DNA from 2 places in the Methylobacterium sp. D53M genome. Region 1 is predicted to be linked to the other one. Evidence: riboswitches for the same ligand, from Rfam matches in the RefSeq annotation. Region 1 holds a riboswitch; the other holds the start of a gene.
The links. Region 1 has a riboswitch for thiamine pyrophosphate ahead of thiC (phosphomethylpyrimidine synthase ThiC). Riboswitches for the same ligand answer to the same signal wherever they lie in the genome.

Region 1 (14,687 bases):
TGACGGCGTCAAACGGGTCCGGCATCTCCCGGTCGTGATCCCTGGGCGGCCCCGCCGGAGCCCGGCGCGCCGTCCCGGTGGGGTCGGCGGAACGCCACGGCGCGCGGGCCGTTTCGCTCGATGAAGCGCGCGTGGCGCCGGATCGAGACCCTGCTGACACCATGTGCGGAATCTGCGGCGAGATCTGCTTCGATCGGCCGGCGGACCCTGCCGCCGTCGACGCGATGATGGGATCTCTGCGGCCGCGCGGGCCCGACGCAGCGGGGCTCTTCGGTTCCGGCCGGGTCGTTTTCGGCCATCGCAGGCTCAAGATCATCGACCTGTCCGAGGCCGGGCAGCAGCCCATGATCGATCCCGCCCTCGGGCTCGCGATCGTGTTCAACGGCTGCATCTACAATTTCCGCGCGCTGCGCGCCGAACTCGAGGCGAAGGGCTACGCGTTCTTCTCGACGAGCGACACCGAAGTGGTGCTCAAGGCCTACCACGCCTGGGGACATGCCTGCGTCGAGCGCTTCGCCGGCATGTTCGCCTTCGCCATCCTGGAGCGGGATTCCGGGCGGGTCGTGCTGGCGCGCGACAGGCTCGGCGTGAAGCCGCTCTATTACAGCGAGACGAAGGGCCGCTTCCGCTTCGCCTCGTCGCTCCCGGCTCTGCTCGCAGCCGGAGACGTCGATACCGCGATCGATCCGGTCGCGCTCCACCACTACATGAGCTGGCACGCGGGCGTCCAGGCCCCGCTCACCATCCTCAAGGGCGTGCGCAAGCTGCCACCGGCGACGATCCTGACGATCGAGCTGGACGGGACGCGGCACGCGTCGACCTACTGGACCCTGGCGATCGGCCCCCGCGCGGCCGACCGTGGCCGGACGGAGGCAGACTGGCGCGAAGCCGTCCTCGACGCCCTCGGCACCGCCGTCGAGCGCCGTCAGGTCGCCGACGTCCCGACGGGCGTCCTCCTCTCGGGCGGCCTGGACAGCTCGCTGCTGGTGGCCCTGTTGGCGCGCGGCGGGCAGCGGGGCCTGAAGACCTTCTCGGTGGGCTTCGACGCGGTGAACGGCGTCGAGGGCGACGAGTTCAAGTACTCGGACATCATCGCCGAGACCTTCGCCACCGACCACACGAAGCTGGCGGTCGACGGCTCCCGGACGCTGGAGGCGCTGCCCGCGGCGATCGCGGCGATGTCGGAGCCGCAGATGAGCCACGACGCGGTGGCCTTCCTCCTGCTCTCTCAGGAAGTCGCCAAGCACGTGACGGTGATCCAGAGCGGGCAGGGCGCCGACGAAGTGTTCGGCGGCTATCACTGGTATCCGAAGCTGATGGGCTCGACGGACCCGGTCGCCGACTACGCGAAAGCGTATTTCGACCGCGACCATGCCGAGATGCGGGAGGCCCTGACGCCCGACATGGTCGGCGGCGATCACAGCACCGACTACATCGCGACCTTCTTCGCGAACTCGCGGAGCGACAGCGCCATCGACAAGACTCTGCAACTCGACCAGGAGGTCATGATGGTCGACGATCCGGTCAAGCGGGTCGACAACATGACGATGGCCTGCGGCCTCGAGGCGCGGGTGCCGTTCCTCGACCATGACCTCGTCGAGCTGGCGGCCCGCATCCCGGCGGAGCTCAAGGTCCGGGACGGCGGCAAGTACATCCTCAAGGAGGCCGCGCGGGCGGTCGTCCCGGCCGAGGTGATCGACCGCGAGAAGGGGTATTTCCCCGTTCCGGCGCTGAAGCATATCCGCGGCCCGTTCCTCGACTACGTCCGCGACGTGCTGGACCGGCCCGAGGCGCGCGCGCGTGGCATCTTCAACCGCGCCTACGTCGATCACCTGCTCGCCGATCCCGACGGCACGCTGACGCCCAAGGGCAACTCGAAGCTCTGGCAGGTGGCCCTTCTGGAGAGCTGGCTCCAGACGCACGGCGTCTGAGACGGGCCGCGGCACGCCTTTCGCGACGGATCGTGATCGACCGCGCGCTCAAGGTGCCGCGCTTTGTCCACGATCGTCTTGGATCAGCCGGTCGACAGACACCCGGAGAAGCCCGTCGATGTGCCGCTGGATCGCCTATGCGGGACGCACCATCCCGCTGGAGCACTACGTCACCGAGCCGTCCCACAGCCTCGTCTCGCAGAGCATCGCGGCGCTCGAATCGACCGCGGCGACCAACGGCGACGGGTTCGGGCTCGGCTGGTACGGTGATCACCCGGAGCCCGGCCGGTACCGCGAGGTCCAGCCCGCCTGGTCGGACGACAATCTGCGCTACCTGTGCCGGCACCTGCACTCGCACCTGTTCTTCGCGCACGTGCGCGCCGCGACCGGGACGCCGATCACCCGGCCGAACTGCCATCCCTTCGCCTGCGGTCCGTGGCTGTTCATGCACAACGGCTATATCGGCGACTGGAGCCGCCTGCGGCGGCCGGTCGAGGCGCTGATCCCGGACGAGCTGTACCCGTCGCGCGCGGGGACCACCGATTCCGAAGCGATCTTCCTCGGGCTGCTGGGCTGCGGCCTGATGGGACCGGGGCCGCGCCGCGATCCGGTCGAGGCGACGGCGCGCGCGCTCGCGCGCTTCACGGATCTCGCCGGGCCGCATCCGTTCCGGTTCACCGCGGCGCTGGCCGACGGGCGCGATCTCTACGCGTTCCGCTACGCCGCGAACGACAAGGCGAACTCGCTCTACTACCGCGCTTCGGAGGGCGGCGTGGTCGTCGCCTCGGAGCCGCTCGACCGGGATCACGGCACTTGGACGACGGTCGCCGAGAACAGCGTGCTCGTCGCGCGGCGGGACGCGCCGGTGGAGATCCTGCCGCTGGCGCAGTTCGGCCTGGCCGCGCCGCCGGTCGATGACTCGGTCCGCCGGCTGCGCGCCTGAGCGACTCCGCTCAGGCGACGCGGGAGAGGCTGCCGCTCTGCGAACCCTGCGTGCTGCGGGCGGAATCGTAGGCGCGATTGCGCAGGGCGGTCTCGCTCGGGAGCTGGTCGATCACGTTGCCGGACGACGGATCGACCACCTGGAACACGATCGAGCTGGTGTCCGGATCCTGGATGTACCGCGCCTTGCCGCCGTTCGTGCCGATGTCGAGCTTCACCGCGGGCTCGAGCGGCTTGGCGGAGGTTTCGGGCTCGGGCGCCTGCTGGGTCACGGCGGCGGCGGCCGTCGCTCCGAGCGCGTCGAGGCCTTGCGGCCCCGGCGTCGTGGATGTCAGCGTTCGGATCTCCATCGCCGGTCTCCTGCGATCCTGTGATCGAAGGATTGAGGCGCGGTCCTGCCTAATCGTTCCTTAATGGCGACCGCCGGTCCACCGGATGATGCGGCGGGATCGGAGATGCGATGAACATCGCGTTACCGGGGCGACACAAATCCGTGCTGAATTTTCTCCTGGGTCGACTCGGCGCCCAGCCGGTTCGTCTTCCCGCGACGGGACTGCGGCCCGCCCCGCGCAGCGTGGAGCACGCGATGTACAGGATCTCGGCGATGCTCGTCTTGGCGACCAGTCCCGCGCTCGCCGCGCCGGCCGCCGCTGGCGATCCGGGGACGCGCGCGCCGTTCATCCGCGAGCACCGCTGCGCCGTCGTGGAGCGTCTCGACGCCATCCACAGGCGCGGGCCGGTCGACGTCTCGCGCGACCGCTTCATCGTCGTCGCGCCGCACGGACAGGCGCAGCGCTACGTCCAGTGCATCTTCCAGGATCGGGATACGCGGATGTTCTGCGAGGCCGCGTCGGGCGCCTACGGGCCACCCGGCCGAAGGCGCCTGCGGCTGGATGCGACGGCACGGCAGGCGCTGGCGGCGCTCGGATACGTCCAGGCGGACCCGGCGGAGAACTTCTCGCGCCTGGTGGAGCTGGGATCGCCGCCCGACACGGGCATCGCCGCGGATCTGATGCTCGCGGCGCTGCACGATGCCTACGGCGCCCGCCCGGGCGACATTCTCGATATCGAGGACCCGCACGGCGGAACGCCGGGGCGGGGCTGCGGCGCGCCCGAATCCTGAGCGGACCGGGCGCGCCGCCATCTCACTCGGCGGCGTCGACGTAGAGCTTGCCGCCCTCGGCCAGGAACTCCTGCGACTTCGCCCGCATGCCGGCCTCGGCCTCGGCCTTCGACATCGCGGGCGCCGCGCCCACGACTTCGCCGGCCTCCTCCATCGCCAACACCTCGGCGCGCAGGTCCTGCGTGATCTTCATCGAGCAGAATTTCGGCCCGCACATCGAGCAGAAATGCGCGACCTTGTGGGCATCCTTCGGCAGGGTCTCGTCGTGGAAGCGCCGGGCGGTATCCGGATCGAGGCCCAGGTTGAACTGATCCTCCCAGCGGAAGTCGAACCGGGCGCGGCTGAGCGCGTCGTCCCGGAGCTGCGCGGCGGGATGCCCCTTGGCGAGGTCGGCGGCGTGGGCGGCGATCTTGTAGGTGATGACGCCGGTCTTCACGTCGTCTCGGTCCGGCAGGCCGAGATGCTCCTTCGGGGTGACGTAGCAGAGCATCGCGGTGCCGAACCAGCCGATCATGGCGGCGCCGATGCCCGAGGTGATGTGATCGTAGCCCGGGGCGATGTCGGTGGTCAGCGGGCCGAGGGTGTAGAACGGCGCCTCGCCGCACTCCTTCAGCTGCTTCTCCATGTTGACCTTGATCTTGTGCATCGGCACGTGGCCGGGGCCTTCGATCATCACCTGGCAGCCCTTGTCCCAGGCGACCTTGGTCAGCTCGCCGAGCGTCTCCAGCTCGCCGAACTGCGCGGCGTCGTTGGCGTCGGCGATCGAGCCCGGGCGCAGGCCGTCGCCCAGGGAGAACGAGACGTCGTAGGCCCGCATGATGTCGCAGATCTCGTCGAACCGCTCGTAGAGGAACGATTCCCGGTGCCCGGCCAGGCACCAGCGCGCCATGATCGAGCCTCCGCGGGAGACGATGCCGGTGACGCGCCGGGCGGTCAGCGGCACGTGGGCGAGCCGCACGCCGGCATGGATCGTGAAGTAGTCGATGCCCTGCTCGGCCTGCTCGATCAGCGTGTCCTTGAAGACCTCCCAGTCGAGCTTGAGCGGGTCGCCGCCGACCTTCTCCAGCGCCTGGTAGATCGGCACTGTGCCGATCGGGACCGGGCTGTTGCGGATGATCCACGAGCGGATGTTGTGGATGTTGCGGCCGGTGGACAGGTCCATGACCGTGTCGGCGCCCCAGCGGATCGACCAGACGAGCTTCTCGACCTCGTCGGCGGCCGAGGAGGTCACGGCGGAGTTGCCGATGTTGGCGTTGATCTTGACCAGGAAGTTCCGGCCGATCGCCATCGGCTCCAGCTCGGTGTGGTTGATGTTGGCCGGGATGATCGCCCGGCCGCGGGCGATCTCATCGCGCACGAATTCCGGGGTGATGAAGGGCGGGACCGAGGCCCCGAAGCTCTGGCCGTCCGCGAGCGCGGCCTCGGCGCCCGCGAGCATGGCCTCGCGGCAGACGTTCTCGCGATGGGCGACGTAGATCATCTCCTCGGTGATGATCCCCGCGCGGGCGAACTCGTACTGGGTCACCATCTGGCCCGGGGCCGCCTTGCGGATGGTCCGCTCGGCGGGGCAGGGGGCCACGAGCTTATCGCCCGCGAATCCGTTATCCTCGGGCTTCACCGCGCGCGGCGCGACGGCCGCGTAACCGCGGGCCGCGACCCAGGGCTCGCGCACGCCGGGAAGGCCGGCGTTGAGGTCGATGCGGGCATCGGTCTCGGTGTAGGGGCCCGACGGGTCGTAGACCCGCACCGGCTCCTCCTTCGGATCGGAGAGGACGATCTCGCGATAGGGAACGCGGATGTCCGGCCGCCCGGCCGGGTTCGCGTACGCCTTGCGCGATCCAGTGACCGGACCCGTGGTCACGGTCTCGGGGCTGCCTTTCACGTCCTTCGGGAGAACGGGTGCGTTCATCGTGGGCCTCTCCTCGTGCTGGAGCGGTCCGGTCCACGCGATGGCCGAGATGAGATGAGGTCGCGCGAGATGCGACCGCAGGTTCCCGTCCCTCCGCCGGTATGAGCCGGATCAGGTTCAAGGGTCAGGGCAGCGTGCCCAATCTCAGCCCTCTTCAGGGCCCCCCTCGGAACGGTTCCAGACTCGGGCCCGCGGGCCGCTTTGTCAATGCTGACCGGCCGCCCTAGAAAACACATCCCCGAAACCGTTCGTCCGAACGCACGCGTCCTCCGGTACTCAATCGCACCGCAATGCGCCTCATCGCCGGCCTCCTGCTCGCCGCGCTCCTCCTCTGCGGGCTGGCCTGCGCCGCGCTCGCGCTCGGGCAGCGCCGGTTCCTCTATCCGGGCGCCTTCGGGCCGCAGAACCCTTGGACGATCCCGCCGGGCCTCGCGACGATCACGGTCGCGACCGCCGACGGCGAGACCCTGCACGGCCTGTGGCGGCCTCCGCGGCCGGGCTGCGGCGTCGTCGTGAGCTTCCACGGCAACGGGTCCCGCCCCGAGCCGCACGCGGCCCGCTTCGCCGCGGAGCCCTGGCGCGCGCGCGGCTGGGGCGTGCTCACCGTGGCCTATCGCGGCTATCCCGGCTCCACCGGGAGTCCCAGCGAGGACGGGCTGATCCGCGACGGGCTGGCGGCCGTCGAGGCCGCGCGGGCGCGGGCGCCCGGCGCGCCGATCCTCCTCCACGGACACTCCCTCGGGGCCGCCGTGGCCGTGGCCGTCGCCGAACGGGTGCCGACGATCGGCCTGTACCTGGAGGCGCCGTTCGACTCGATGACCCACACCGTGCGGCTGCATGTCCCGCTAGCCCCGATCTGGCTCCTGCGCGACACGTACCGCTCGGACCTGCGCATCCGCGACGGGTCGGCGCCCGTGCTGATCGTGCAGGGCCGCGACGACACGGTGGTGCCGGCCAAGCTGGCGCGGAACCTCGCCGAGGCGGCCGGCCAGCGGGCGCGGATCGACGTGATCCCCGGGGACCACGTCTCCATCCTGGGGAGCCGGGATCGCGAGGCCGAGGCGCTGTTCGGACAGAGCGTCGGTCCGGCCTGCCCGCAACCGGTGGATCAGCAGGGGTAGGAGAGGGAGGCTCGCGTGGTCGGACGGCGCTCGCAGCGCTGGAGCGCCGAGGATCCGGACGCGCCGGGCGTCCCGGGCCCGCCGGACCCGGTCTGCCCCCTCTGCGAGCGCCCGATCCCGCGCCGTGCCCGCTCCAGCCTCCATCACCTCACGCCGAAGCTGAAGGGCGGGACCCATCGCGGCACGGTCCGGCTGCACCAGATCTGCCACTCGGCGATCCACGCCCGCTACAGCGAGGCGGAGATCGCCAAGCGCCTCGCCGACGTCGAGGCCTTGCGCGCCGATCCGGAGATCGCGCGCTTCCTCGTCTGGGTCCGCGGCAAGCCCGACGATTTCCACGCCGCCACGCGCATGACCCGCGAGCGGAAGTCGGCGCGCCGCAAGATCTGACACCTGCCCGGCCGGCGTTTACCGGGCGTTCGTCACATGTGCAGGTGGCCGCCGCCCCGTTCCTTGCCGTCAACCCGAACCGGTCCAGGATCGCCCCGATCGCGAGGGTTGGGACGATGGCCGGGGTCGGTGATACGGGGGATCGACTCGCCTGGGTCGATATCGCCAAGGGGATCTGCATCCTCCTGGTCGTCATGATGCATTCGGTCATCGGCACCGGCGAGGCCATGGGCGGCGAGGGCTTCCTCCACCCGGTCGTCGCCTTCGCGAAGCCGTTCCGCATCCCGGATTTCTTCCTGCTCTCCGGCCTGTTCGTGGGACGGGTAATCGACCGCGACTGGCGCCTGTTCTTTGACCGCCGGGTCGTCCACTTCGCCTATTTCTACCTGCTCTGGCTGGTGATCCAGTCGGTCGCAAAGTACGGCAAGATCGTCGGCGATGCCGGCCCCGCTTCCTTCGCGGCGCACCTCGCCCACGCGCTGATCGAGCCCTATTCCACCCTCTGGTTCATCTACCTGCTGGCGGTGTTCTCGGTGGTCACCAAGGCCCTGCGCCGCGTGCCCGGCGGCGTGCTCCTCGCCGGCGCCGCCCTGCTGCAGATCGCCGACATCCGCAGCGAGTCGACCCTGATCGAGGAGTTCTGCGCCCGCTACGTCTACTTCGTCGCGGGCTACCTCTTCGCCGGGCGGATCTTCGCGCTCGCCGACGCGGCGCGCCGCCGCGTCCCGCTCGCCCTCTGCGGCCTCGCCGCCTGGGCGGTCCTGGAAGGCTGGCTCGCGCTGACCCCGTCGGGCCTGCCGGATCATCCGACCCTCGCCAGCCTGCCGCTGGTGAGCCTCGCCCTCGGCGGGGCCGGTGCCCTCGCGATTGTGGTGGCGGCGGCTCTCATCGGCCGCGCCGGCGGTCCGGTCGCCGAGGCGGTCCGGACCTGCGGCCAGCGCTCGATCGTGATCTACCTCGCCTTCTCGCTGCCGATGGCGGCGACACGGGAGATCCTCGTGCGCACCGGCGCGATCACCGATATCGGCCTCGCGAGCCTGACCGTCATGGCGATGGCGGTGATCCTGCCGCTGGTGCTGGAGCGGCTGGTCCGCGGGACGGCGCTCGACCTGCTGTTCGTCCGGCCGCGCCGGTTCCGGCTGGCCGGGTCCGGGCCTAAGCAGAGCCCGGCCCTGCAGGCGACCTGAGGGACCTCAGCCGTCGAAGGCGATACCGATCCGCCGGCTGCGCCGCCACGCCACGGTGGCCGGGCGCGGTTCGGTGCCCGTGCTGACACGAAGCGCGAAGCGGTCCGGCACGGCCTGATCGTCCTCGACCTCGATCTGCGCGCCGACGTCGGTGGCGTCCCAGACCAGGCAGCTCACCTCGCCGCCGTCGAGCAGCACGGCGCCGAACGTGAAGGCGTTCTTCCGGAAGGTGCCGCGGCGATTCTCCGTCATCAGCTCCTCCGTCCTGTCTCGCGGCTCCGCGGAGCCGGACGATGCCGGATCGCGGTTAACAGGGCAAATACGTTCCCGTGCCTGCCCTGCTCGACCGAGATCAGTACTCGTCGGGATCACCCCGGTAGCGGCGTGGCCCCGGCCCGTAATCGTCGTCGTAGGAGCGGCGCGGCGGCGGGCGGTCGTAGTCGCGGTAGGCGTCGCGTCGGTCGTCGTAGCCGTCATTCCGGTAGCCGCCCCCGCCGCCGTAGGCACCCCCGCCGCCACCGCCGTAGCCTCCGCCGCCGTAGCCCCCACCGCCGCCCGCGTTGATCCGCGGGGCGTACCAGCAGCTCTTCGCCTGGCCCGGCGCCGGATCGCCGAAGGTCTGGGTGTTGCAGGGCACGACGCCGCCCTGCGGGAACGGCCGGCCGTTCGTCCGGCCGGGCACGCCGTAATAGACGTTGGTGGGATAGGGCATCCGGCAGACGCCGCCCTCCTGCGCGCAGCCGACCAGGTTCACCGTGTCGAGCTGGTAGGCCTGGACCGGGGCGGGTGCCAGCGCGCCGCCTCCCAGCGTGATGGCCCCGAAGGCCAGAGCGATCCGAATCTGCACGTCCCCGATTCCCCCGTGGTTCGCGGTGTGGGTGCCGAATAATCCGGTCGGCGGCTTCCGGCCAGCGGCCGCGCTCGCTATGGCGTCGCACCAGGATGCGCGCGGGCCGGTCCGCGGCCGGCGCGACATGATCGGGCGGAACGCCCCGTCGTCGGACGGGAGACGGCGCCCCGGGAGGCCTTGATGAGGGATGCGTCCGCGCAGGAGCTTCTGCTGCTCAGCGCGCTCCAGGAATGCCGGATCCAGCTCGACGCGGCGCGCAAGGACGAGGCGGCCCGCGCCGCCGTCCGGGAGGAGCTCGAGGCCGCGCTCCGGCGCGAGGCCGCTCTCGCGGCGGCGATCGTGGAGGAGCGCGAGCGGACCGAGGCCGTCCGCCTCGTGCTTCAGGCGCTGCTGATGAGCGTCCGCCGCTTCGGTCTGCGCCGGCGCCTGTTCGGGGCGCGCATCGCCCGGCTCGGCCGCGAGACGCCGGATTCCGGTCCGCAGGCGGCCCGCCATCCCGTGCTGCTCGCCGAGGCGCGACGGGTGCTAGGTAAGCCATCGCCCGAACTGCCGGCCGAGCGGTGACGGCGGTCCGCCGCCCGGGCGCCGCGCGGCGCGGCTCCTCACGGCCCGGCGCGGGCGTCTCCGGGCGCCGCGGCCAGGACGATCAGGGCCGTCAGAACGCCGAGCGGCAGGACGATGCTGCCGAAGGCGAGATGGGCGATCCCGAAGGCGCCGAACAGCGCGCCCGCGGCGAAGGCCGCGATCGCCGGGAGCACGCGCAGGAACCTCTCCCGGGTCTGATCGCGCTGTGGGCCGCGTCCCAGGACGAGGTCGGTCGCGTCGATGACGGCCTGGCTGACGCTCACCGTCATGACCGTGGTGGGGGCGAGATGGCCCAGAGACAGGCGGCCGATGGCGTTCTGTAACCCCATGGCCGCGACCGCGAGCATGCCGACGGCGATGGAAGCGGCACTGTCCGCTCCGCCGAGGGGCGACCACACGGTGCCACACAACCCGAATCCCGCGAGCAGGGTCACCTCCACGGCGAGGAGCCAGGGCAGGGGCTCGAAAGCCCGCCGCTCCAGCGCCAGGGCCAGGATTCGAGCCCCCGCCACCGCTCCGACGAAGACGGGCAGCGCCAGGAGCTTGGCAACCACGCCGCTGGAGCTCGCCACCAGCTCGGCGCCGATCAGGACGAAGTTGCCGGTGACGTGAGCGGTGAAGAGGCCGGTCAGGGCGATGAAGGCCGCCGCGTCGACGAATCCGGCGACGAACGCCAGGGCGGCGCCGGCGAAAGGACCGCTCCCCGGTCTCCGAGCTCGCGCGGGTCGGGTCATCGTCTCAGTCGGCGAAGGGCGTCGCCGTCAGGCCGACCGGCATCCGCGGATTGGCGAAGTAGTCGGGCCAGCGATCGCAGAGATACAGGATCGCGACCAGCACGGTGGCGATCGCCAGCAGGGAGGCGAGCACCTCGGTGACCTGCGTCGCCCATTTCCCGAGCGTCGGGATCGCCATGAGGCCGCCGACGAACAGCGTGGTCACTATAACGGGTGCGGACATTAGGCAAGGCTTCGCGGCGCGGCTCTGGGACGGGTCTGTCCCGAACCCTAACGCCGCGCGGCGCCCGCAGGTTACCGATATCGGTTATCGTGACTCATGATAGGCAACCCGAACATCGAGCTGCTGCGCTCGTTCCTGGCCGTCGTCGAGAGCCGCAGCTTCACCGCCGCGGCGCAGGCTCTCGGTCTGCGGCAATCCACGGTGAGCGGGCACATCGCCCGGCTCGAGCAGGCGCTCGGTCGCGCGCTCCTGACGCGGGACACCCACCGGGTCGCGCCCACGCCGGACGGTCAGGCCATGATCGGCTTCGCCCGCGACGCGGTGGACGCGCAGGACCGGCTGCGCGCCTTCTTCTCGCCGGAAGGCCTGCGCGGCCGAATCCGGCTCGGCGTCTCCGAGGACTACACCCTGTCGACCCTGGCACAGGTTCTGGCCCGCTTCGCCGATCGGCACGACGCAGTCGATCTGCAGATCACGGTCGGGCTGAGCCGCGCTCTCTACCAGGGCTACGATGCGGGCGAGCTCGACGTGATCTTCTGCAAGCGGCGGCGCGGCGACCCGCGCGGGACCTTGGCCTGGGCGGAGGATCTGATCTGGACGGGCCGGCCCGGCCTCGTGCCGGATCCGGCCAAGCCCTTGCCCCTCGTGCTCTACCCGCCACCGTCGATGACCCGCACCTTGGCGCTCGACGCCCTCGAGGCGGTGGGCCGGTCCTGGCGGGTGGCCTGCACCAGCGGAAGCCTGATGGGGCTGCGGGCCGCCGTCGAGGCGGGCCTGGGCATCGCGCCGCACTCGGCCAAGATCCTGCCGCCGGGCCTCGCCGCGATCTCCGAGGCGGCCGGCCTGCCGCCGCTCGGCGCGGTCGAGTTCGTCGTGCTCGGCCCGGGTCGCCACCACGCGGCGGCGACCGCGCTGCAGGAGACGATCCTGGCGAGCACGGGCGAGCTTCAGGGCGCCGCGCGCTAGGGCGGCGTCCTCCCGGCACGCGGTGGCCGGGCTCGATCCCGAACGTCCGGCGCGGTCCTTAACGGATTGGCCAGCCTTTTTCCGCACCGTACCGCGAAGCGGTCACAAACGGTTTTGACAAGGATCGCCGGCGGTGCCGGCCCCGGTGTCGTTGCCGGACGGGGCGCGAAACCGCCGCATTTGGCGTGCGGAAACCGTCCTGCAGCGTGCCTGACGGTCGCGCGTCGCGGCGGAACATTCGAGAACGGGATGCATGGCCAAGGGTCGGGGCAGGATTGAGCCGAACTTCGACGTGCCCGAAGGGCGCGCGCGGGATCGCGGCGAACTCGACCTGCGCCTGACCCGTGAGGACCGCCCGGGGGCAGGAGACGGCGTGGCGAAGCGATCGGGCGGCGGAGCGCGGCAGCCGAGCAAGGCGCCGGCGCGGACAACGGGGCGGGCGAAGGCCTCGGGTCGCGGCCGACGCCGGCGTTCCTGGCTCGGCCGCATCGTCTACGGCTGCGTCGTCCTCGGCCTCTGGGGGGTGATCGGGCTCGCGGGGCTCATCGCTTACCACGCCTCGCAGCTGCCGCCGATCGACCAGCTCGCGGTGCCGAAGCGTCCGCCCAACATCGCGATCCTGGCGAGCGACGGCTCCCTGCTCGCCAACCGTGGCGAGACCGGCGGCCGCGTCGTGTCGATCAAGGAGCTGCCGCCCTACCTGCCGCGCGCCTTCGTGGCAATCGAGGATCGGCGCTTCTACCAGCATTTCGGCGTCGACCCGGTCGGCATCATGCGGGCCATCGGCCAGAACCTGACCCGGCGCGGTGTGGCGCAGGGCGGCTCGACCCTCACCCAGCAGCTCGCCAAGAACCTGTTCCTGACCCCGGAGCGCTCGGCCTCGCGCAAGATCCAGGAGGCGATCCTCGCGCTCTGGCTCGAGCACAAGTACACGAAGGACGAGATCCTCGAACTCTACCTGAACCGCGTCTATTTCGGCGCCGGCGCCTACGGTGTCGAGGCGGCGGCGCAGCGCTATTTCGGCAAGCCCGCCAAGGAGGTGAGCCTCGCGCAGGCCGCGATGCTCGGCGGCCTCGTGCAGGCGCCCTCGCGCCTTGCCCCGAACCGCAACCTCCCGGCCGCCCAGGCCCGCGCCGCGCAGGTGCTCGCCGCCATGCAGGAGCTGGGCTTCGCGTCGGGGCAGGACGTCAAGGTGGCACTCGCCCAGCCGGCGAGGCCCGCCAACGCCCGCGGCGGCGGGTCGGCCAACTACGTCGCCGACCTCGTGATGGACGTGCTCGACGATTACGTCGGCAAGTTCGACACCGACATCACAGTCCAGACCACGGTCGATCCGAGCCTCCAGGCGGCGGCCGAGAAGGCGCTCACCGACGAGCTCAACGCCAAGGGCACGCGCTACAACGTCAGCCAGGGGGCGCTGGTCTCGATGCGGCCGGACGGCGCCATCCGCGCCCTGATCGGCGGCCGCGACTATGCGCAGAGCCAGTTCAACCGGGCCACGACCGCCAAGCGTCAGCCCGGCTCCTCGTTCAAGCCCTTCGTTTACCTCGCGGCCGTGGAGCACGGCGCCACGCCCGACACGGTCCGGGAGGACGCGCCGATCCGGATCGGCAACTGGGCGCCGGAGAACTACTCCCACCGCTACGAGGGTCCCGTCACCCTGCGGACGGCGCTCGCCCAGTCGCTCAACACCGTCGCGGTGCGCCTCGGCCAGGAGGTCGGGCCGAAGACCGTGGTCCAGACCGCCCAGCGGCTCGGCATCACCTCGCCGCTCCAGGCCAACGGCTCCATCGCCCTCGGCACGTCCGAGGTCACGCTCCTGGAGATGGTCGGCGCCTACGGGGCCTTCGCCAACGGCGGCATCGGCGTGATCCCCTACGTGGTCACCGCCGTGAAGAGCCAGGACGGGAAGGTCCTCTACAAGCGCTCCGACAACGGTCTCGGCCGGGTCATCGACGCCAACGCCGACGGCATGATGAACGCCATGATGCACGAGACCTTCGTCAGCGGCACCGGCAAGAAGGCCGACATCCCCGGCTGGGACCTCGCGGGCAAGAGCGGCACCACCCAGGATTATCGCGACGCGTGGTTCATGGGCTTCTCGGGCAGCCTCGTGACCGGCGTCTGGCTCGGCAACGACGACGGCGAGCTCACCAAGAAGGTCACCGGCGGCAACCTGCCGGCGGAGATCTGGAAGACCTATATGACCCAGGCCCTGAAGGGGCAGACGCCGGTCCCGCTCCCGGGCCTCAACCGCTGGCGCCGCCAGCCGGAGACGACCGCCTCGGTGGCGAGCGCCGCTCCGGCGGGCCCGGGCGGGCTCCTGGGCCAGATCCTCGGCGAGCCGGAGGCCCCGGCGCCGCGCCAGGCCGCGCCGTCGCGGCGCGCCCCGAAGGACGACCGCAATTTCATCGAGAAGCTGTTCGGCATCGGTGACTGACGCTCCGCGGTCTCCGCGTTCGTCAGGACCAGGCGACGGCGCGCGTCACGGGCGAGAGGCGGCCCGCGGCGCGCGCCGTCGCGCGTCCGCGCGACTACGCCCGGGCTCCGGCCCAAGGCGACCGCGTCGCGGCGGGACTGACAGCCGCGGCGGCCTGTATTTGTATTAGCGGTGACTCAGCGCTTCTTAGTGCCGCCAATAACCGCTTTTTCAATCTTCGTGGACGTAAGATCGGGTGAACAGTAAGCCCGTCAACCGCAATGGCGCGGTTCGTGGCAGCCCGATC
Region 2 (14,687 bases), on a different contig from region 1:
GGCTCCGGAGCGCGTCGAGCAGCAGCGTCTGCAGGTCGGCGCGGTGGATCACGTAGTAGGGCGCGCCGAAGCGGCTCTGCGCCTGTGCGCCGAGCGCCACGCCGCCGATGCGGCGGCCGCTGTCCAGGGCCCGCACCTCGACGGCGGGCGGCTCGCTCGCCGCCCGGCGCAGCGCCGCGGAGAGCCCGAGGCCCGCCAGAACCCGGCTCGCGTTGGGCGAGATCTGAATCCCGGCCCCGACCTCGCTGAAGCCGGTCCGGCGCTCGATCACCGTGACGGCGTGGCCGGCATCCGACAGCGCCAGCGCCGCCGTCAGGCCGCCGATCCCGGCCCCGACGATCCCGATCCGCAGAGATGGACTGCCAGAAGGCACGGTGGGCGGCGCCTACTCCGCCGCGACCTTGGCGTCGTCCCGCCACACGCAGGCCTGCGGCTCCGCCTCGTCGGCCTTCAGGCCGGCCCGGTAGCGGTAGAGCGTCGAGCAGTACTGGCAGATGATCTCGCTGTCGGCGCCCATGTCGAGGAACACGTGCGGGTGGTCGAACGGCGGCAGCGCGCCGATGCACATGAACTCCTTCACGCCCACGGTGATCACCGGCACGCCCGGCTCGTTGTGGAAGTGCGGTACCGCCTTGCCTGCCATCCGGCCCTCGCCTGCCCCGCGACCGACCGCGCGGCGAATCTGCCAGCGCGCTCCCGGGCGTCTCGCGGCCGCTTATGCCGCCAGCCCCGCGACCGGCGCAAGCCTCGCCCGACCTACGACCGATGCGGCTTGGACTCGCGGGCCCCGCGCCGTACATAGGGCGAAGCCCGATTGACGCCGCCGCGAAAAAAGTCCCGATCATGCAGCAGGAACAGGCCAGTGCGCAGGGTGCGCGCCGCGCCCCGGAACCGCCGATCCACGGTCCCGAGGGCTTCGAGGGCATGCGCCGGGCGGGTCGGCTCACCGCCGAGGCCCTCGACCTGCTGATGGAGGCGACGCAGCCCGGCGTCACCACCGAGGAACTCGACCGGCTCGCCTACACCTTCGCCATGGATCACGGCGCCTATCCGGCCTCGCTGCTCTACCGCGGCTATCCGAAGTCGATCTGCACCTCGATCAACCACGTGGTCTGCCACGGCATCCCCAACGACAAGCCGCTGCGCGAGGGCGACATCGTCAACCTCGACATCTGCCTGATCCTCGACGGCTGGCACGGTGATTCGAGCCGGATGGCCTATGTCGGCGAGGTGCCGCGCAAGGCCCAGCGCCTGTGCGAGATCACCTACGAGGCGCTGATGCGGGGCGTCGCCGCCGTGAAGCCCGGCGGATCGACCAACGACATCGGCCGGGCGATCCAGTCCTACGCCGAGGGCGAGCGCTGCTCGGTGGTGCGCGATTTCTGCGGCCACGGCCTCGGGCGCACCTACCACGACGCGCCCACGATCCTGCACTACGTCGAGGCCAGCTACGACGTGCCGTTCAAGCCCGGCCAGTTCTTCACGATCGAGCCGATGATCAATCTGGGCCGTCCCGCCGTGAAGGTCCTGGGCGACGGCTGGACCGCCGTGACCCGCGACCGCTCGCTCTCCGCCCAATTCGAGCACACGGTCGGTGTCACCGAGACCGGCGTCGAGATCTTCACGATCTCGCCGAAGGGGCTGCACCAGCCCGTCAACCCGGCCGCCTGACCGGCCGTGCCCGAGCGGCAGGATGACGGTGAGGCGGGGCTGTTCGCCGACAGCGCCGCCCCGTCGCCGGTCGAGAAGGAGACGCCGCACTACCACGGCCACCGCGACCGCCTGCGGGAGAACTTCTCCGCCGCGGGGCCCGACGCGCTGCCCGATTACGAGCTGCTGGAGCTCGTCCTGTTCCGGGCGATTCCCCGGCGCGACGTGAAGCCCCTCGCCAAGGCGCTGGTCGCCCGGTTCGGCAGCTTCGCCGAGGTGGTCAGCGCCGAGCCGGCGCGGCTCATGGAAGTGGAGGGCGTGAGCGCCGGGGTCGCGTCCGACCTCAAGGTGATCGAGGCCGCGGCGCGGCGGCTGGCCCGGGGCGCGATCCGCGAGCGCGCGCTCCTGGGCTCGTGGAGCGCCCTGCACGAGTACCTGCGCGCCACCATGGCGTTCGCCCCGCGCGAGGAGTTCCGCGTCCTCTTTCTCGACAAGCGCAACCACCTCATCGCCGACGAGGTGCAAGGGCGCGGCACCGTCGACCACACGCCGGTCTACCCGCGCGAGGTCGCCCGCCGGGCGCTCGAACTGTCGGCGACGGCCATCATTCTGGCCCACAACCACCCGTCCGGCGACCCGGCTCCGTCGGCGGCCGACGTGGCGATGACCCGCGAGATCGTGGCCGTCCTGGCGCCGCTCAAGATCGTGGTCCACGACCACGTGATCCTCGGCCGAAACGGTCACGCCAGCCTGAAAGGCCTGAAGTTGATCTGATCCTCCGGCCTCCTTGAGCGTTATCGCCCGCGGATATAGCCATGATCGGGTGGCGCGCCTCTTGCCTCAAGAGCGGGAGCGTACGGGAGGAGCGAGATGGCGGTGACGGCCTTCGACGAGATGAACGGGATCGGCGCGGCCGATCCAGCGGCCGTCCGCGACGCCTACGGTCAGCTCAAGGCCTGGCTCGACTCCACGCCGCCCGAGCATTTCAACACCCGCCGCAGCCAGGCCGAGCTGCTGTTCCGCCGGATCGGCATCACCTTCGCGGTCTACGGCGACAACGAGTCGACCGAGCGGCTGATCCCGTTCGACATCATCCCCCGGGTGATCACCAAGCCGGAATGGGCCTTCCTGGAGCGCGGGCTGACGCAGCGGGTCACCGCCATCAACCTGTTCCTCAAGGACATCTACGGCGCCCAGGAATGCATCAAGGCCGGCATCATCCCGGCCGACCTCGTCTACCGCAACGCCCATTACCGCATGGAGATGCGGTCCTTCCGCGTGCCGCACGACCTCTACGTGCACATCGCCGGCATCGACATCGTCCGGACCGGCGAGAACGACTTCTTCGTGCTGGAGGACAACGCCCGGATCCCGTCCGGCGTCTCCTACATGCTGGAGAACCGAGAGGTGATGCTACGCCTGTTCCCGGACCTGTTCTCGAAGCACCGGGTCGCGCCGGTGGAGAACTACCCGGACGCCCTGCTCGCCACCCTGCGCAGCCTCGCGCCGGGCTCGGCGACCCGGGACCCGACCGTCGTGCTGCTGACCCCCGGACGCTACAATTCCGCGTTCTACGAGCACTCGTTCCTGGCCGACAAGCTCGGCGTCGAGCTGGTGGAGGCGTCCGACCTCTTCACCAAGGACGACGTCGTCTACATGCGCACCACCGAGGGGCCGCGGAAGGTCGACGTCATCTACCGCCGCCTCGACGACGACTTCCTCGACCCGCTGGTCTTCCGCCCGGACTCGGTGCTCGGCGTGCCCGGCCTGATGAACGCCTACGAGCGCGGTTCGGTCACCCTCGCCAACGCGGTCGGGACCGGCATCTCGGACGACAAGGCGGTCTACAGCTACATGCCGGAGATCGTGAAGTTCTTCACCGGCGAGGAGCCGATCCTGCACAACGTGCCGACCTATCGGTGCCGCGAGAAGGACGCGTTCGCGTACGTGATGGACAACCTGTCCGACCTGGTGGTGAAGGAGGTCAACGGCTCGGGAGGGTACGGGATGCTGGTCGGGCCGCATGCCAGCAAGCGCGAGCTCGACGATTTCGCCAAGAAGCTCAAGCACGCCCCGGACGGGTTCATCGCCCAGCCGACGCTGTCGCTCTCCACCTGCCCGACCTTCGTGGCCTCGGGCGTCGCGCCCCGCCACGTCGACCTGCGGCCCTTCGTGCTGTGCGGGGCCGACAAGATCCGCATCGTTCCGGGCGGCCTGACCCGGGTGGCGCTGAAGGAAGGCTCCCTGGTGGTCAATTCCAGCCAGGGCGGTGGCACCAAGGATACCTGGGTGCTCGACGCCTGAGCTCCGCGATATCCGGACGTTCCGAGGCGCGGACACCGTGGTCCGCACGACTTGGCTGAAGACCGATGCTCTCCAGGACTGCCGACAACCTCTTCTGGCTCTCCCGCTACGTCGAGCGCGCCGACTTTGTCGCCCGCATCCTCGACGCGGCGCACCGATTCGCGTCGCTGCCGACGAGCTACGGCGGTGGCGGGAGCAACGAGTGGGAATCGGCCCTGGCCTCGGCCGGCGACCCCGACGCGTTCAAGACCCATTACAGCGCGATCAACGCCGACACGGTCTGCGATTTCCTGGCCTTCAGCCCGCACAACCCCTCCTCGATCCGTTCCTGCATCGAGGCGGCCCGCGAGAATGCCCGCTCGGTGCGCACGGCGCTCACCACCGAGATGTGGGACGCGATCAACGGCGCGTGGCTGGAGCTGCGCAACTACGCCGGCAAGGACCTGAACCGCGACGAGTTCGGCCGCTTCCTCGACTGGGTGAAGACCGTCTCGCTGACCTTCGACGGCTCGGCGTTCCGGACGATGCTGCGCAACGACGCCTTCTGGTTCACCCGGCTCGGCACGGCGATCGAGCGGGCGGACAACACCGCCCGCATCCTCGACGTGAAGTACCAGATCCTGCTGCCGCACGACGAGACGGTGGGCGGCAGCCTCGACTACTTCCAGTGGACCACGATCCTGCGCGAAGTGTCGGCGTTCAACGCTTACCACTGGGTCTACCGGGAGAGCATCAAGCCGCTGCTGGTGGCCGACCTCCTGATGCTCAACAAGCAGATGCCGCGCTCCTTCGCGAACTGCTACGGCGTGATCGTCGAGTATCTCGACCTGATCGCCGACGCCTACGGCCGCCGGGGCCCGAGCCAGCGCCTCGCCGGAAACATGTTGGCGAAGCTGGAGGGCGAGGATATCGACCGGGTCTTCGCCACCGGGCTGCACGAGTTCGTCGAGGCGTTCATCGCCGAGAACAACAAGGTGGGCGAGGCGATCGCGAAGCAGTATCTGGTCGGCTGAACAGGACGGACAGGACGGCGCATGCGCATCCGCGTGGTTCACGAGACCATCTACACGTACGAGCAGCCGGCCCGCGGGCTCGTGCAGGTCCTGCGGCTGACGCCGCGCGACCATGATGGGCAGTACGTCCGCGGGTGGCGGATCGACACCACCGTCGACGGGCGGCTGACCGCCCGCGAGGACGGGTTCGGCAACGTCGTCCACTGGTTCACCCCGGACGAGCCGGCCGACGCCCTGACCATCCGGGTCACCGGCGAGGTCGACACCGACGACACGCACGGTGTCGTGCGTGGCACGGTGGAGCGCCTGCCGGACGAGTTCTACCTGCGCGACACGGACCTGTGCGCCGCGAGCCCTGAGTTGCACGCCTTCGCGGAGCGCGTCGCCGCCGAGGACGACGGTGCGACCTTGGGCCGACTTCACCGGCTGATGGGGGCGGTCCACGGTGCTGTGGCCCACGAGCCCGGTCCCGCGAGCGGCGCGGTGCCGGCCGGCAAGGCGTTCGCGGCGGGCCGCGGGATCTGCCAGGATCTCGCCCACGTGCTCATCGCCGCCGCACGCCACATCGGCATCCCGGCGCGCTACGTCGCCGGCTACCGGGCCCGGGAGGACGGGCAGGCGGATGTCGAGGCGCCCCACGGCTGGGTCGAGGCCCTGGTGCCGGATCTCGGCTGGGTGGCGTTCGACCCGTGCTACGACGTCAGCCCGACGGACAACTACATCCGCGTCGCCACCGGCCTGGACTATCTCGGGGCGGCGCCGATCCGCGGCAGCCGGACCGGCGGTGGCACCGAGACACTGGACGTGAAGCTCCGGGTCGAGCAAGGCAGGGCCGCCGCTCAATCCTGACCGTCCCGACCCCGGTCCGCCGACCGCACGAGAGCCCGAAGACGATGACTTACTGCGTCGGTGTCCTGGTGGAGGAAGGGCTGGTCATGGTCGCCGATACCCGCACCAATGCGGGGCTCGACGACATCTCGACCTACCGCAAGCTCCACCATTTCAACGTGCCGGGCGAGCGGGTGATGATGCTCGCCTCCGCGGGCAACCTCTCGATCACCCAGTCGGTGCTCAGCCTGCTCCAGGAGGGCGTGCCCGGCGAGGAGGAGGGTGAGCCGCCGCAGAAGCTCGTCGAGGCGCCGACGATGTTCCAGGCGGCGCAGCTGATCGGCCGGGCCATCCGGCGGGTGCGCGCCATCGAGAAGGACGGGTTCGAGGCCGCCAACATCCGGTTCTCGATCTCGCTGCTGTTCGGCGGCCAGATCGGCACCGGCGAGATGCGGCTGTACCTGATCTACTCCGCCGGCAACTTCATCGAGTGCAGCACCGATGCGCCGTTCCTCCAGATCGGCGAGCACAAGTACGGCAAGCCGATCCTCGACCGCGCCGTGAAGTACACGACCGACCTCTATGACGCCCTCAAGGTGAGCTTGGTCTCGATGGATTCGACCATGCGGTCGAATCTGGGCGTCGGCCTGCCGATCGACATCGCGGTCGCCCGCAGGAACGCGCTGACGCTCGAGGTGAACCACCGGATCGAGGCCGGCGAGGGCTACTTCCACGATCTGCGCGAGCGCTGGTCGGCGGCGCTGCGCGCGGCGCACCGGGCGATCCCGCGCCCGCCCTACGGACCGTCCAATGCCTAGGGCAACCACAGCATCGGCCGTCTTGCTCCGCTGTGCTCGCCGGGACGGGGGCAGATTTCTACGTGGTTGTCCGAGCCGCTGAAGACTCCGCTGCGCCCCAGGCCTTCATTAGCGCCCGGGTCGCCTCGGCCGGATCCATCGCCCGCATCGGGCCGCCCATGACGGCGAAGCCCGCCGCCCCCGCCGCGCGACAGGCCCCGATCACCTCCGGACCGACACCGCCCAGGGCCACGATCGGCAGGCCCGCCGCGCGTGCGGCGGCGAGGCCCTCCGGTCCGAGAGCCGGTCCGTAACCGGGCTTGCTCGCTGTCGCGTAGATCGGGCTGAGGGTCACGTAGTCGGCGCCGGCCCGCGCGGCGGCCGCGGCCTCGTGCGGCGCGTGCGCGGAAACGCCGATCAGCGCGGCCTCGCCCAGGGTGGCCCGCGCCGCCGCGATAACCTCCAGTCCCGAGCCGCCGCCGAGATGCACGCCGTCGGCGCCGAGGGCGTGCGCGAACGCGACGTCGCCTCCGACCGTCAGGACGCCGTTCGCGGCCCGCACGCGCTCGGCCACGCGCACGCCGAGACGCAGGCGGGCATCCGCCTCCAAGTCCCTGTCGCGGAACCAGATCCAGCGCCCGCCGCCGTCGAGGACCGCCTGGACGGTCTCGGCGAGGGGCCGCGGATGCCCGTGCCGGTCCGTCACCGCGAGCAGCGGCGACGGCAGCGCCCTCACGAGCCGACGAGGCCGAGCTGCGGGCTCGACGGCTCGGCCCGGCCGCGGCGGGGGATCCGCCCGGCCAGATGTGCGTCGCGCCCGGCTTCCACGGCCCGGCCCATGGCGCGGGCCATCCGCACCGGATCGTCGGCCTTGGCGATCGCGGTGTTGATCAGGCAGGCGGAGGCGCCGAGTTCCATGGCGATCACCGCGTCCGAGGCGGTGCCGATGCCGGCATCGACCACCACCGGTACCGTCGCCCGGCGGCAGATCAGCTCCAGGTTGGCCGGGTTGGCCACCCCCATCCCGGAGCCGATCAGCGAGCCCATGGGCATCACCGCGGCGCAGCCGAGATCCTCCAGGCGCTGGCACACGATCGGGTCGTCGTTGCAGTAGGGCAGCACCACGAAGCCGTCGTCCACGAGATGGCGGCAGGCCTCGATCAGCTCCATCACGTCCGGGTAGAGCGTCTCCCGGTCGCCGATCACCTCGACCTTGATCCAGTTGGTGTCGAGCGCCTCGCGGGCGAGCTCGGCGGTCATGATCGCGTCCCGGGCCGTCTCGCAGCCGGCCGTGTTCGGCAGGAAGCGCTTGCCCTTCAGGATCTTGACCGTGTCCGAGCCGTGGCCCTGGAGCGAGACCCGGCGGATCGAGGCGGTGACCACGTCGGCGCCGCTCGCCGCGACGGCGTCGCGCATGATCGCCTGCGTCGGGTAGCCGGCGGTGCCGATGAACAGCCGGGACGACATCCTCACCCCGGCGATGGTCAGGCTGTCATCCCCACCCTCGGGGCGCGGCGGCGTGTGACTCTGGTCCATGCTCAACCTCCCTGCATGGCGCGGACGATCTCGACCCGGTCGCCCTCCGCGACCGGTGTCTCGCCCCAGTCCCGGCGGCGCAGAACGCGGCCGTTCAGCGCGATGGCGACGCCCTGCGGACTCTCGATACCGCTCTCCTCCGCCTCGAGGCGGAACAGGGCGTCCACAGTCTCGACCGCGCACTCGCGCGGCTCACCGTTGACCAGGAGTCTCATGCCGAGGCCCTCAGCGCTTCCGGCTGGCCGAAGCGCGCGCGGGTGAAGGGACGCGCCACCTCCGGCAGCGCGCCGCGCAGCACCAGCGCGGCGATCGCGTCGGCGGTGACCGGGGCGAGCAGGTAGCCGTTGCGGTGATGCCCGGTGGCGGCGACGAGGCCAGGGGCGATCGCGTCGAGGATCGGCGCGTCGTCGTCCGAGGTCGGTCGGTAGCCGCTCCACACAGCCTCCACCTCCATCTCCTCGATGCCGGGCAGCACCCGGCGGGCGCCCTCCAGCAGGGCGTAGAGCCCGCCCGCGGTGACGCCGGGACGGAAGCCGCAATCCTCCACGGTCGCGCCCACGACGAGCTGGCCGTCGCTCTTCGGGGCCATGTGGACCTGCTCGGTCCAGACCATCCGCGCCAGGGTACCGGTCCGGGCGGTGGTGCGCAGGGCCAGGGACTGGCCCTTCAGCGGGCGGATCGGAAGGGCGAGCGCGTCGGGCAGCAGGCCGCCCTCCCCGCTCCAGGCGCCGGAGGCGAGGATGACGGTCTCAGCCGACACGACGCGGTCGCCGGCGCGGATCCCGGTCACGCGGCCACCCGACCAGTCCAGGGCGGTGACGGGGGTCCGCTCCGCCAGGATCACGCCGGCGCGGCGGCAGGCCTCGGTGAGGGCGTCCATGACCAGGCGAGGATCGACCTGATGGTCGCGCGGACAGTGGATCCCGGCGGTGACGGAGGGGCGCAGGCCCGGCTCCAGGCGCCGGACCTCGCTGCCCGGCAGCCACGTGGCCTCGAGCCCCGAGCGGCGCTGAAGGTCGTAGCGGAAGCGCAGGCGCTCGACCTCGTCGCGGCCGACCGCCAGCACCAGGGTGCCGTCGGCGCGGTAGTCGATCGCCCGGCCGGACTCGGCCTCCAGGGCGTCGCGGAACGCGGGCCAGAGCCGGAGCGAGTCCAGGGCGAGCGGGAGCAGCGGATCGGAGCCCGGCTCGTGCTCGGCGGCCGGGGCCAGCATGCCGGTGGCCGCGAGGCTCGCGCCCGCCCCGATCGTGTCCCGCTCCAGCACCATCACGGCGCGGCCGGCCCGGGCGAGGCGCCACGCGATCGACAGCCCAATCAGCCCGCCGCCGACCACGGCGACGTCCGTCCGCGCCGGAAGGGTCGCCGGCGCGACGCTGCCGTCCGGGTTGCGGCGGCGGCCGATCGGTGAGGCGGGTCGGTCGAGGGGCACAATCATCTCCGCGGATTGCCGTCGCGGAGATCGGGCCGTGCGCTTCGGTGAGAAGCTGTGGCCTGCCTTTCAGGCGGCCGCGGTCCAATCCCTACGCCGGTATGAGCCGGATCAGGTTCGAAGGATTTCCGCGCCGCAGGTCCTGACGGACGTGCCAGCGGTTTCTCAGCCCCTTGCCGGGGATCTCCCTGGAACAGACGCAGATGTGGCTCCCCGGCCGCTGCCGGTCAACCCCGCGCCGCGAGCATCCAGTCGTTCCCGCGACAATCCGCGGATCCCGGTGACGATCTGGACACCAAGCGGAGCGGAATCGGCGCGCGCGCCGCGGCGGCGACCGCGATCGCGCACCATCCCTTCACCGGTCTGGCATCTCATCACCGGGATTCCGGAACGTCTCCGGTCGCCGGCACTCCACGTCACGGGCGGACTCGCGTGCGCGCAATCCTATTGATCTGCCTGCTCGGTTTCCTCGGTGTCACGGCCGCCTTGAAGCTGCGCGACGGCATGAGGCCGGCGCCGGTGGCCCTCGCCGTCACGCCGCCGCCGGAGCCCGTTCCCGCAGTCGACGCCGCCGGCGTGGCTCTCCAGGCCGGGCGCAACGGCCACTTCTTCGTCAACGCGCTGCTGGACGGCCGCTCGCTGCCGATGATGGTCGATACGGGAGCGAGCGCCTGCGCGTTCTCTGAGGAGGATGCCGCGCGGATCGGGATCCGGGTCACTCCGACCGATTTCACCCGCGTCTGGAACACCGCGAACGGCACGGTCCGCGTGGCGCCGATCCGGATCGCCATCGTGCAGATCGGATCGATCACGGTGCGGGACGTCGATGCGGTCGTGATCCCGCGCGGGCTCCTGTCGACGAGTTTGCTGGGCATGTCGTTCCTCAGGCGTCTGCGCGATTTCGGCATCTCCGGCAGCACGATGACGCTCAGGGGCTGAAGCGGCCGGAGATCGACGCTGATCTGTCTGGTCGAGGCGCGCCTGTGGCGGGCCCCCGGGTTTGCACCACGGGATCGGCTGCGGGCCCAACGCCCGCGCCGATGACGTACGGCGTTCGGGCCTCGTGCCAGCCCGATGGCGGGTGTCTCCTGATCCGCTCGATCAGTCTATCGGTCGCGTGTATTTGCAGTCATAAGACCGTGAGCCGGAGTATTTATATATAACTGGCCGATTATAAGTCGTTTCAGATATTTAATCCAAATTTTGCCGAAGGATATGTTTGTTTTGTCAGCGCATTCCGGCAATGCTAGGAGCGTTCATGACTGCGCATCCGACGCGTGAGCGCACGATGGGACGGCTTCGGTATGAAGAATCGCGGATCGACGATCTGTTTGTCCATGATCGTGAAGGACGAGGCCCACGTTATCCGGCGTTGCCTCGATTCTGTTCGTCCGATCATCGATCATTGGATCGTCGTCGATACCGGCTCGACGGATGGAACACAGGATGTCGTCCGTGCCGCGCTCGCGGACATACCGGGTGCCCTGGTCGAGCGCCCCTGGGTTGATTTCGCCTTCAACCGGAACGAGGCCTTGAAACTCGCGCGGCGTCACGCGCAGTACGCATTGATCATCGACGCCGACGATGAGCTGATCATCCCGGCGGACTTCACGATGCCGAAGCTGCGTGCGCCCGGCTATCGGTTCGAGATCATCGACGCGCACACGCGGTACTGGCGCAACCAGCTGGTCAGCACCCGGGAGAACTGGCGTTACCGGGGCGTCCTGCACGAATTCCTCAGCTGCCCCGGCGTGACAGAGACACCGATCCTCCCCCTCGCGATGCGTCGGGGCGACGACGGTGCCCGCCACCGCGACGCGACGGCGGACGCGCGGGATATCGCCGTCCTCGAGAAGGCGCTGGCGGTCGAGACGGACCCCTTCATGATCGCCCGGTACACGATGTACCTCGGCACCACCTACGACGCCGCCGGCGAGTACCGGAAAGCGCTCGCCTGCTTCCTGAAGCGGGCCGATCTCGGCGGATGGGACGAGGAAGTCTATTTCAACCTGCTGATGGCTGCGGTGAACGCGGAGCGCCTCGACGAGCCGGAGGACAGGGTGCTGCAGCTCTACGAGCGCGCCACCGCAATCCGTCCGGGGCGGGCGGAAGCGCGTCACGGGGCCAGCCGATTCTGCAGGCTGAGGAAGCGGTTCGCGGAAGGCTATCGTTACGCCGAGGCGGGCTTGGCTCTCGAGCTTCCGAGCGAGGGCATCTCCCTGAACCCGTGGGTCTACGAGTACGGTTTGCTCGACGAGTTCGCCCTCAACGCGTACCACAGCGGCCAGTTCAGCGCCTGCGGACATGCCTGCCTGAAGATCCTCGAGCGGGCGCATGTCCCGCGGGAGGTCGCCATACGCGCCGGCGCCCTGGCCCGGGACGTGATGGCGCAGATGATCGATCCGGTCTGGGGTTGCCGGCACACGCCCTACGCTCTGCCGTTCGTGCCGACGTGGTGAACGCGCACCGCGCGCGGATCGCCCGCGAGCCTCAGATCGCGGCTTATCTCCGCGAGCGCCGCGTGACGTCGGGTCCGATCGGAGGGCCGCTCAGCTGGACTTGCGCGGGCGCAGGAATTTCGGCCGGAACACCGCCATGGGCTCGTCGAAGCCGTTGAGCCGGTGCTCTCCCATTGGGATCGGGTCTCCCCAGAGGAAGTCCACGAAGGGCTTCGACATCAGCAGCGGCTCGCCGAGGGCGCGGTTCAGCTGCGCGATGCGGCTCGCGAGGTTCACGTCGCGGCCGATCACCGTGAAGTCGAGGCGTGAGCCGGACCCGACATTGCCGTAGGCGGCCTCGCCGTGGTGGAGCGCGATGCCGGCGGCCACCGGCACCGGGAACTGGTGCAGGGCGTTCGCCTCGTCGAGGGCCGCCAGGGCGTGCTGGGCCGCCGTGAGCGCGCCCTTGGCCGCGCCGCCCAGATCGTCGCCGGTTTCCCGGAAGATCGCCAGCAGGCCGTCGCCGAGATACTTCAGGACCTCGCCGCCCTCACGCTCGATCGGCGGCACGAGGCAGTCGAAGAACACGTTGAGCAGGCCCACCGCCTCCTCCGGCGTCATGTCGGCGGTGGTGCGGGTGTAGTCGCGCATGTCGGCGAACAGGATCGCCGAGCGGATCCGGGTCACCTGCCCGCGGCGGATGTCGCCGGCCAGGATCGCCCGGTGCGGCTCGTCGCCGACATAGAGCCGGAGCACGTGGTCGAGCTGCTTGTTGAGGACGCGCATCTCCATCACGGCCGCCAGCGCCGGCATGACGAAGCGGAGGATCGCGATGTCGTCGTCCCGGAACCCCTCGGGGGCCCGCGTGGCGAAGGTGATGCCGTTCTGCGTGCCGTTCGTGAAGAACAGGGGCGCCACGACGTAGTGGGTGTAGCCGCCGGCCTTCAGGTCGGGAACGATCGCGTAGGCGTCGTCCGGGGTCTTCGACAGGTCGAGGATCAGCCACTCGCCGGTCTCGTGGACCGTGTGGAACGGGCTGTTGAGGTACGCGTCCGTCGAGCGGGCCCCGTGGGGGAACAGCCGCACGGTGGTGCCGCCGTCGCGGGTCCAGATTCGGCCGACTCCGGCATATTCCGAGTGCAGGGTGTCGATCGCCGTGGAGGCCCGGTCCACCGGCACGCCGATCGCGATCAGGCGCTCGGCCAGCCCGGCCAGCATCTCCTCGGCGTTGGGCATCCGCGCGCCTTCGCCGAGCAGCCAGTCGCGGATGCCCACGGAGGGCTGGAGCGCGCCGAAGGGCACGTCGTCGGCCTCCGAGCCGTCCGCGAAGGCCGTCGGGGATCCGGGCGTTGGCGGGCGGCGTTCGAGCATGGCGCCAGACTGGATGCCGCGCGGCACCGTGGCAACGCGGGCGACGGGGAAGCGCCGCGCGGTTCGCGGCGCGGGCTCAGTTGTCCAAGAAGCTCCTGAGCTTCCGGCTGCGCGAGGGATGCTTCAGCTTCCGCAGCGCCTTCGCCTCGATCTGGCGGATGCGCTCGCGGGTCACCGAGAACTGCTGGCCGACTTCCTCCAGGGTGTGGTCGGTGTTCATGCCGATGCCGAAGCGCATGCGCAGGACGCGCTCCTCGCGGGGCGTGAGCGAGGCGAGCACGCGCGTCGTGGTCTCGCGCAGGTTCGACTGGATCGCCGCGTCGATCGGCAGGACGACGTTCTTGTCCTCGATGAAGTCGCCCAGGTGGCTGTCCTCCTCGTCGCCGATAGGCGTCTCGAGGGAGATCGGCTCCTTGGCGATCTTCAGGACCTTGCGGACCTTCTCCAGCGGCATGGCCAGCTTCTCGGCCAACTCCTCCGGGGTCGGCTCGCGGCCGATCTCGTGCAGCATCTGGCGCGACGTGCGAACGATCTTGTTGATCGTCTCGATCATGTGCACCGGGATGCGGATGGTCCGGGCCTGGTCGGCGATCGAGCGGGTGATCGCCTGCCGGATCCACCACGTGGCGTAGGTCGAGAACTTGTAGCCGCGGCGGTACTCGAACTTGTCGACCGCCTTCATCAGGCCGATGTTGCCCTCCTGGATCAAGTCCAGGAACTGCAGGCCGCGGTTCGTGTACTTCTTGGCGATCGAGATCACGAGGCGCAGGTTCGCCTCGATCATCTCCTTCTTGGCCTGACGGGCCTCGCGCTCGCCCTTCTGGACCATGTTGACGATGCGGCGGTACTCGCCGATCTCCAGGCCCGTCTCCGAGGCGAGGTCGAGGATCTGCGCGCGCAGCTCCGCCACCTGCCGCGAGCCGCGCTCGACCAGGTTCTTCCAGCCCTTGCCGCCGAGCGTCCCGACGCGCTCCATCCAGTTCGGATCGAGCTCGTAGCCCTGGTAGTGGCGCAGGAACTCGTCGCGGGCCACGCCGTGGCTCTCGGCGAAGCGCATCAGCCGGCCCTCGTGGCCGATCAGCTGCTTGTTGATCGAGTAGAGCTGGCCGACCAGCGCCTCGATGCGGTTGTTGTTCAGAGACAGGGACTTCACGTCGGCGACGACGATGTCCTTCAGCTCGATCTGCTTCTGGTTCTGGGCCGGGGTGTTCTGCTCGCCGGCGGCCTTGCGCTCGGTGCCCTCGATCTGGAACTTGCGCAACTTGCGGTAGTTCGCGGCGATCGCGTCGAAGGTCTCGAGGACCCGCGGCTTGATCTCCGC

Region 2: another riboswitch for thiamine pyrophosphate. It lies ahead of thiO (glycine oxidase ThiO); the one in region 1 lies ahead of thiC (phosphomethylpyrimidine synthase ThiC).

Annotation. Positions count from the first base shown of each region.
Region 1 covers NZ_JBKFAL010000013.1:134,756-149,442, reverse strand. The annotation lists gene ACLBYG_RS18850 (N-acetylglutaminylglutamine amidotransferase) at 162-1,931, shown strand; gene ACLBYG_RS18845 (class II glutamine amidotransferase) at 2,050-2,874, shown strand; gene ACLBYG_RS18840 (flagellar protein FlaG) at 2,885-3,223, opposite strand; gene ACLBYG_RS18835 (TY-Chap domain-containing protein) at 3,460-3,996, shown strand; gene thiC (phosphomethylpyrimidine synthase ThiC) at 4,019-5,905, opposite strand; TPP riboswitch at 5,977-6,082, opposite strand; gene ACLBYG_RS18825 (alpha/beta hydrolase) at 6,196-7,026, shown strand; gene ACLBYG_RS18820 (restriction endonuclease) at 7,042-7,416, shown strand; gene ACLBYG_RS18815 (acyltransferase family protein) at 7,533-8,603, shown strand; gene ACLBYG_RS18810 (hypothetical protein) at 8,610-8,855, opposite strand; gene ACLBYG_RS18805 (hypothetical protein) at 8,956-9,450, opposite strand; gene ACLBYG_RS18800 (ATP-dependent helicase) at 9,634-10,017, shown strand; gene ACLBYG_RS18795 (YoaK family protein) at 10,056-10,772, opposite strand; gene ACLBYG_RS18790 (hypothetical protein) at 10,777-10,995, opposite strand; gene ACLBYG_RS18785 (LysR family transcriptional regulator) at 11,092-11,961, shown strand; gene ACLBYG_RS18780 (transglycosylase domain-containing protein) at 12,215-14,401, shown strand.
Region 2 covers NZ_JBKFAL010000001.1:696,939-711,625, reverse strand. The annotation lists gene ACLBYG_RS03345 (FAD-dependent monooxygenase) at 1-373, opposite strand, end outside; gene ACLBYG_RS03340 (zinc-finger domain-containing protein) at 386-643, opposite strand; gene map (type I methionyl aminopeptidase) at 844-1,671, shown strand; gene radC (RadC family protein) at 1,678-2,424, shown strand; gene ACLBYG_RS03325 (circularly permuted type 2 ATP-grasp protein) at 2,521-3,954, shown strand; gene ACLBYG_RS03320 (alpha-E domain-containing protein) at 4,020-4,967, shown strand; gene ACLBYG_RS03315 (transglutaminase family protein) at 4,989-5,816, shown strand; gene ACLBYG_RS03310 (peptidase) at 5,861-6,613, shown strand; gene ACLBYG_RS03305 (thiamine phosphate synthase) at 6,672-7,328, opposite strand; gene thiG (thiazole synthase) at 7,325-8,128, opposite strand; gene thiS (sulfur carrier protein ThiS) at 8,131-8,343, opposite strand; gene thiO (glycine oxidase ThiO) at 8,340-9,563, opposite strand; TPP riboswitch at 9,628-9,756, opposite strand; gene ACLBYG_RS03285 (retropepsin-like aspartic protease family protein) at 9,990-10,496, shown strand; gene ACLBYG_RS03280 (glycosyltransferase) at 10,895-12,016, shown strand; gene ACLBYG_RS03275 (adenylate/guanylate cyclase domain-containing protein) at 12,107-13,366, opposite strand; gene rpoD (RNA polymerase sigma factor RpoD) at 13,443-14,687, opposite strand, start outside.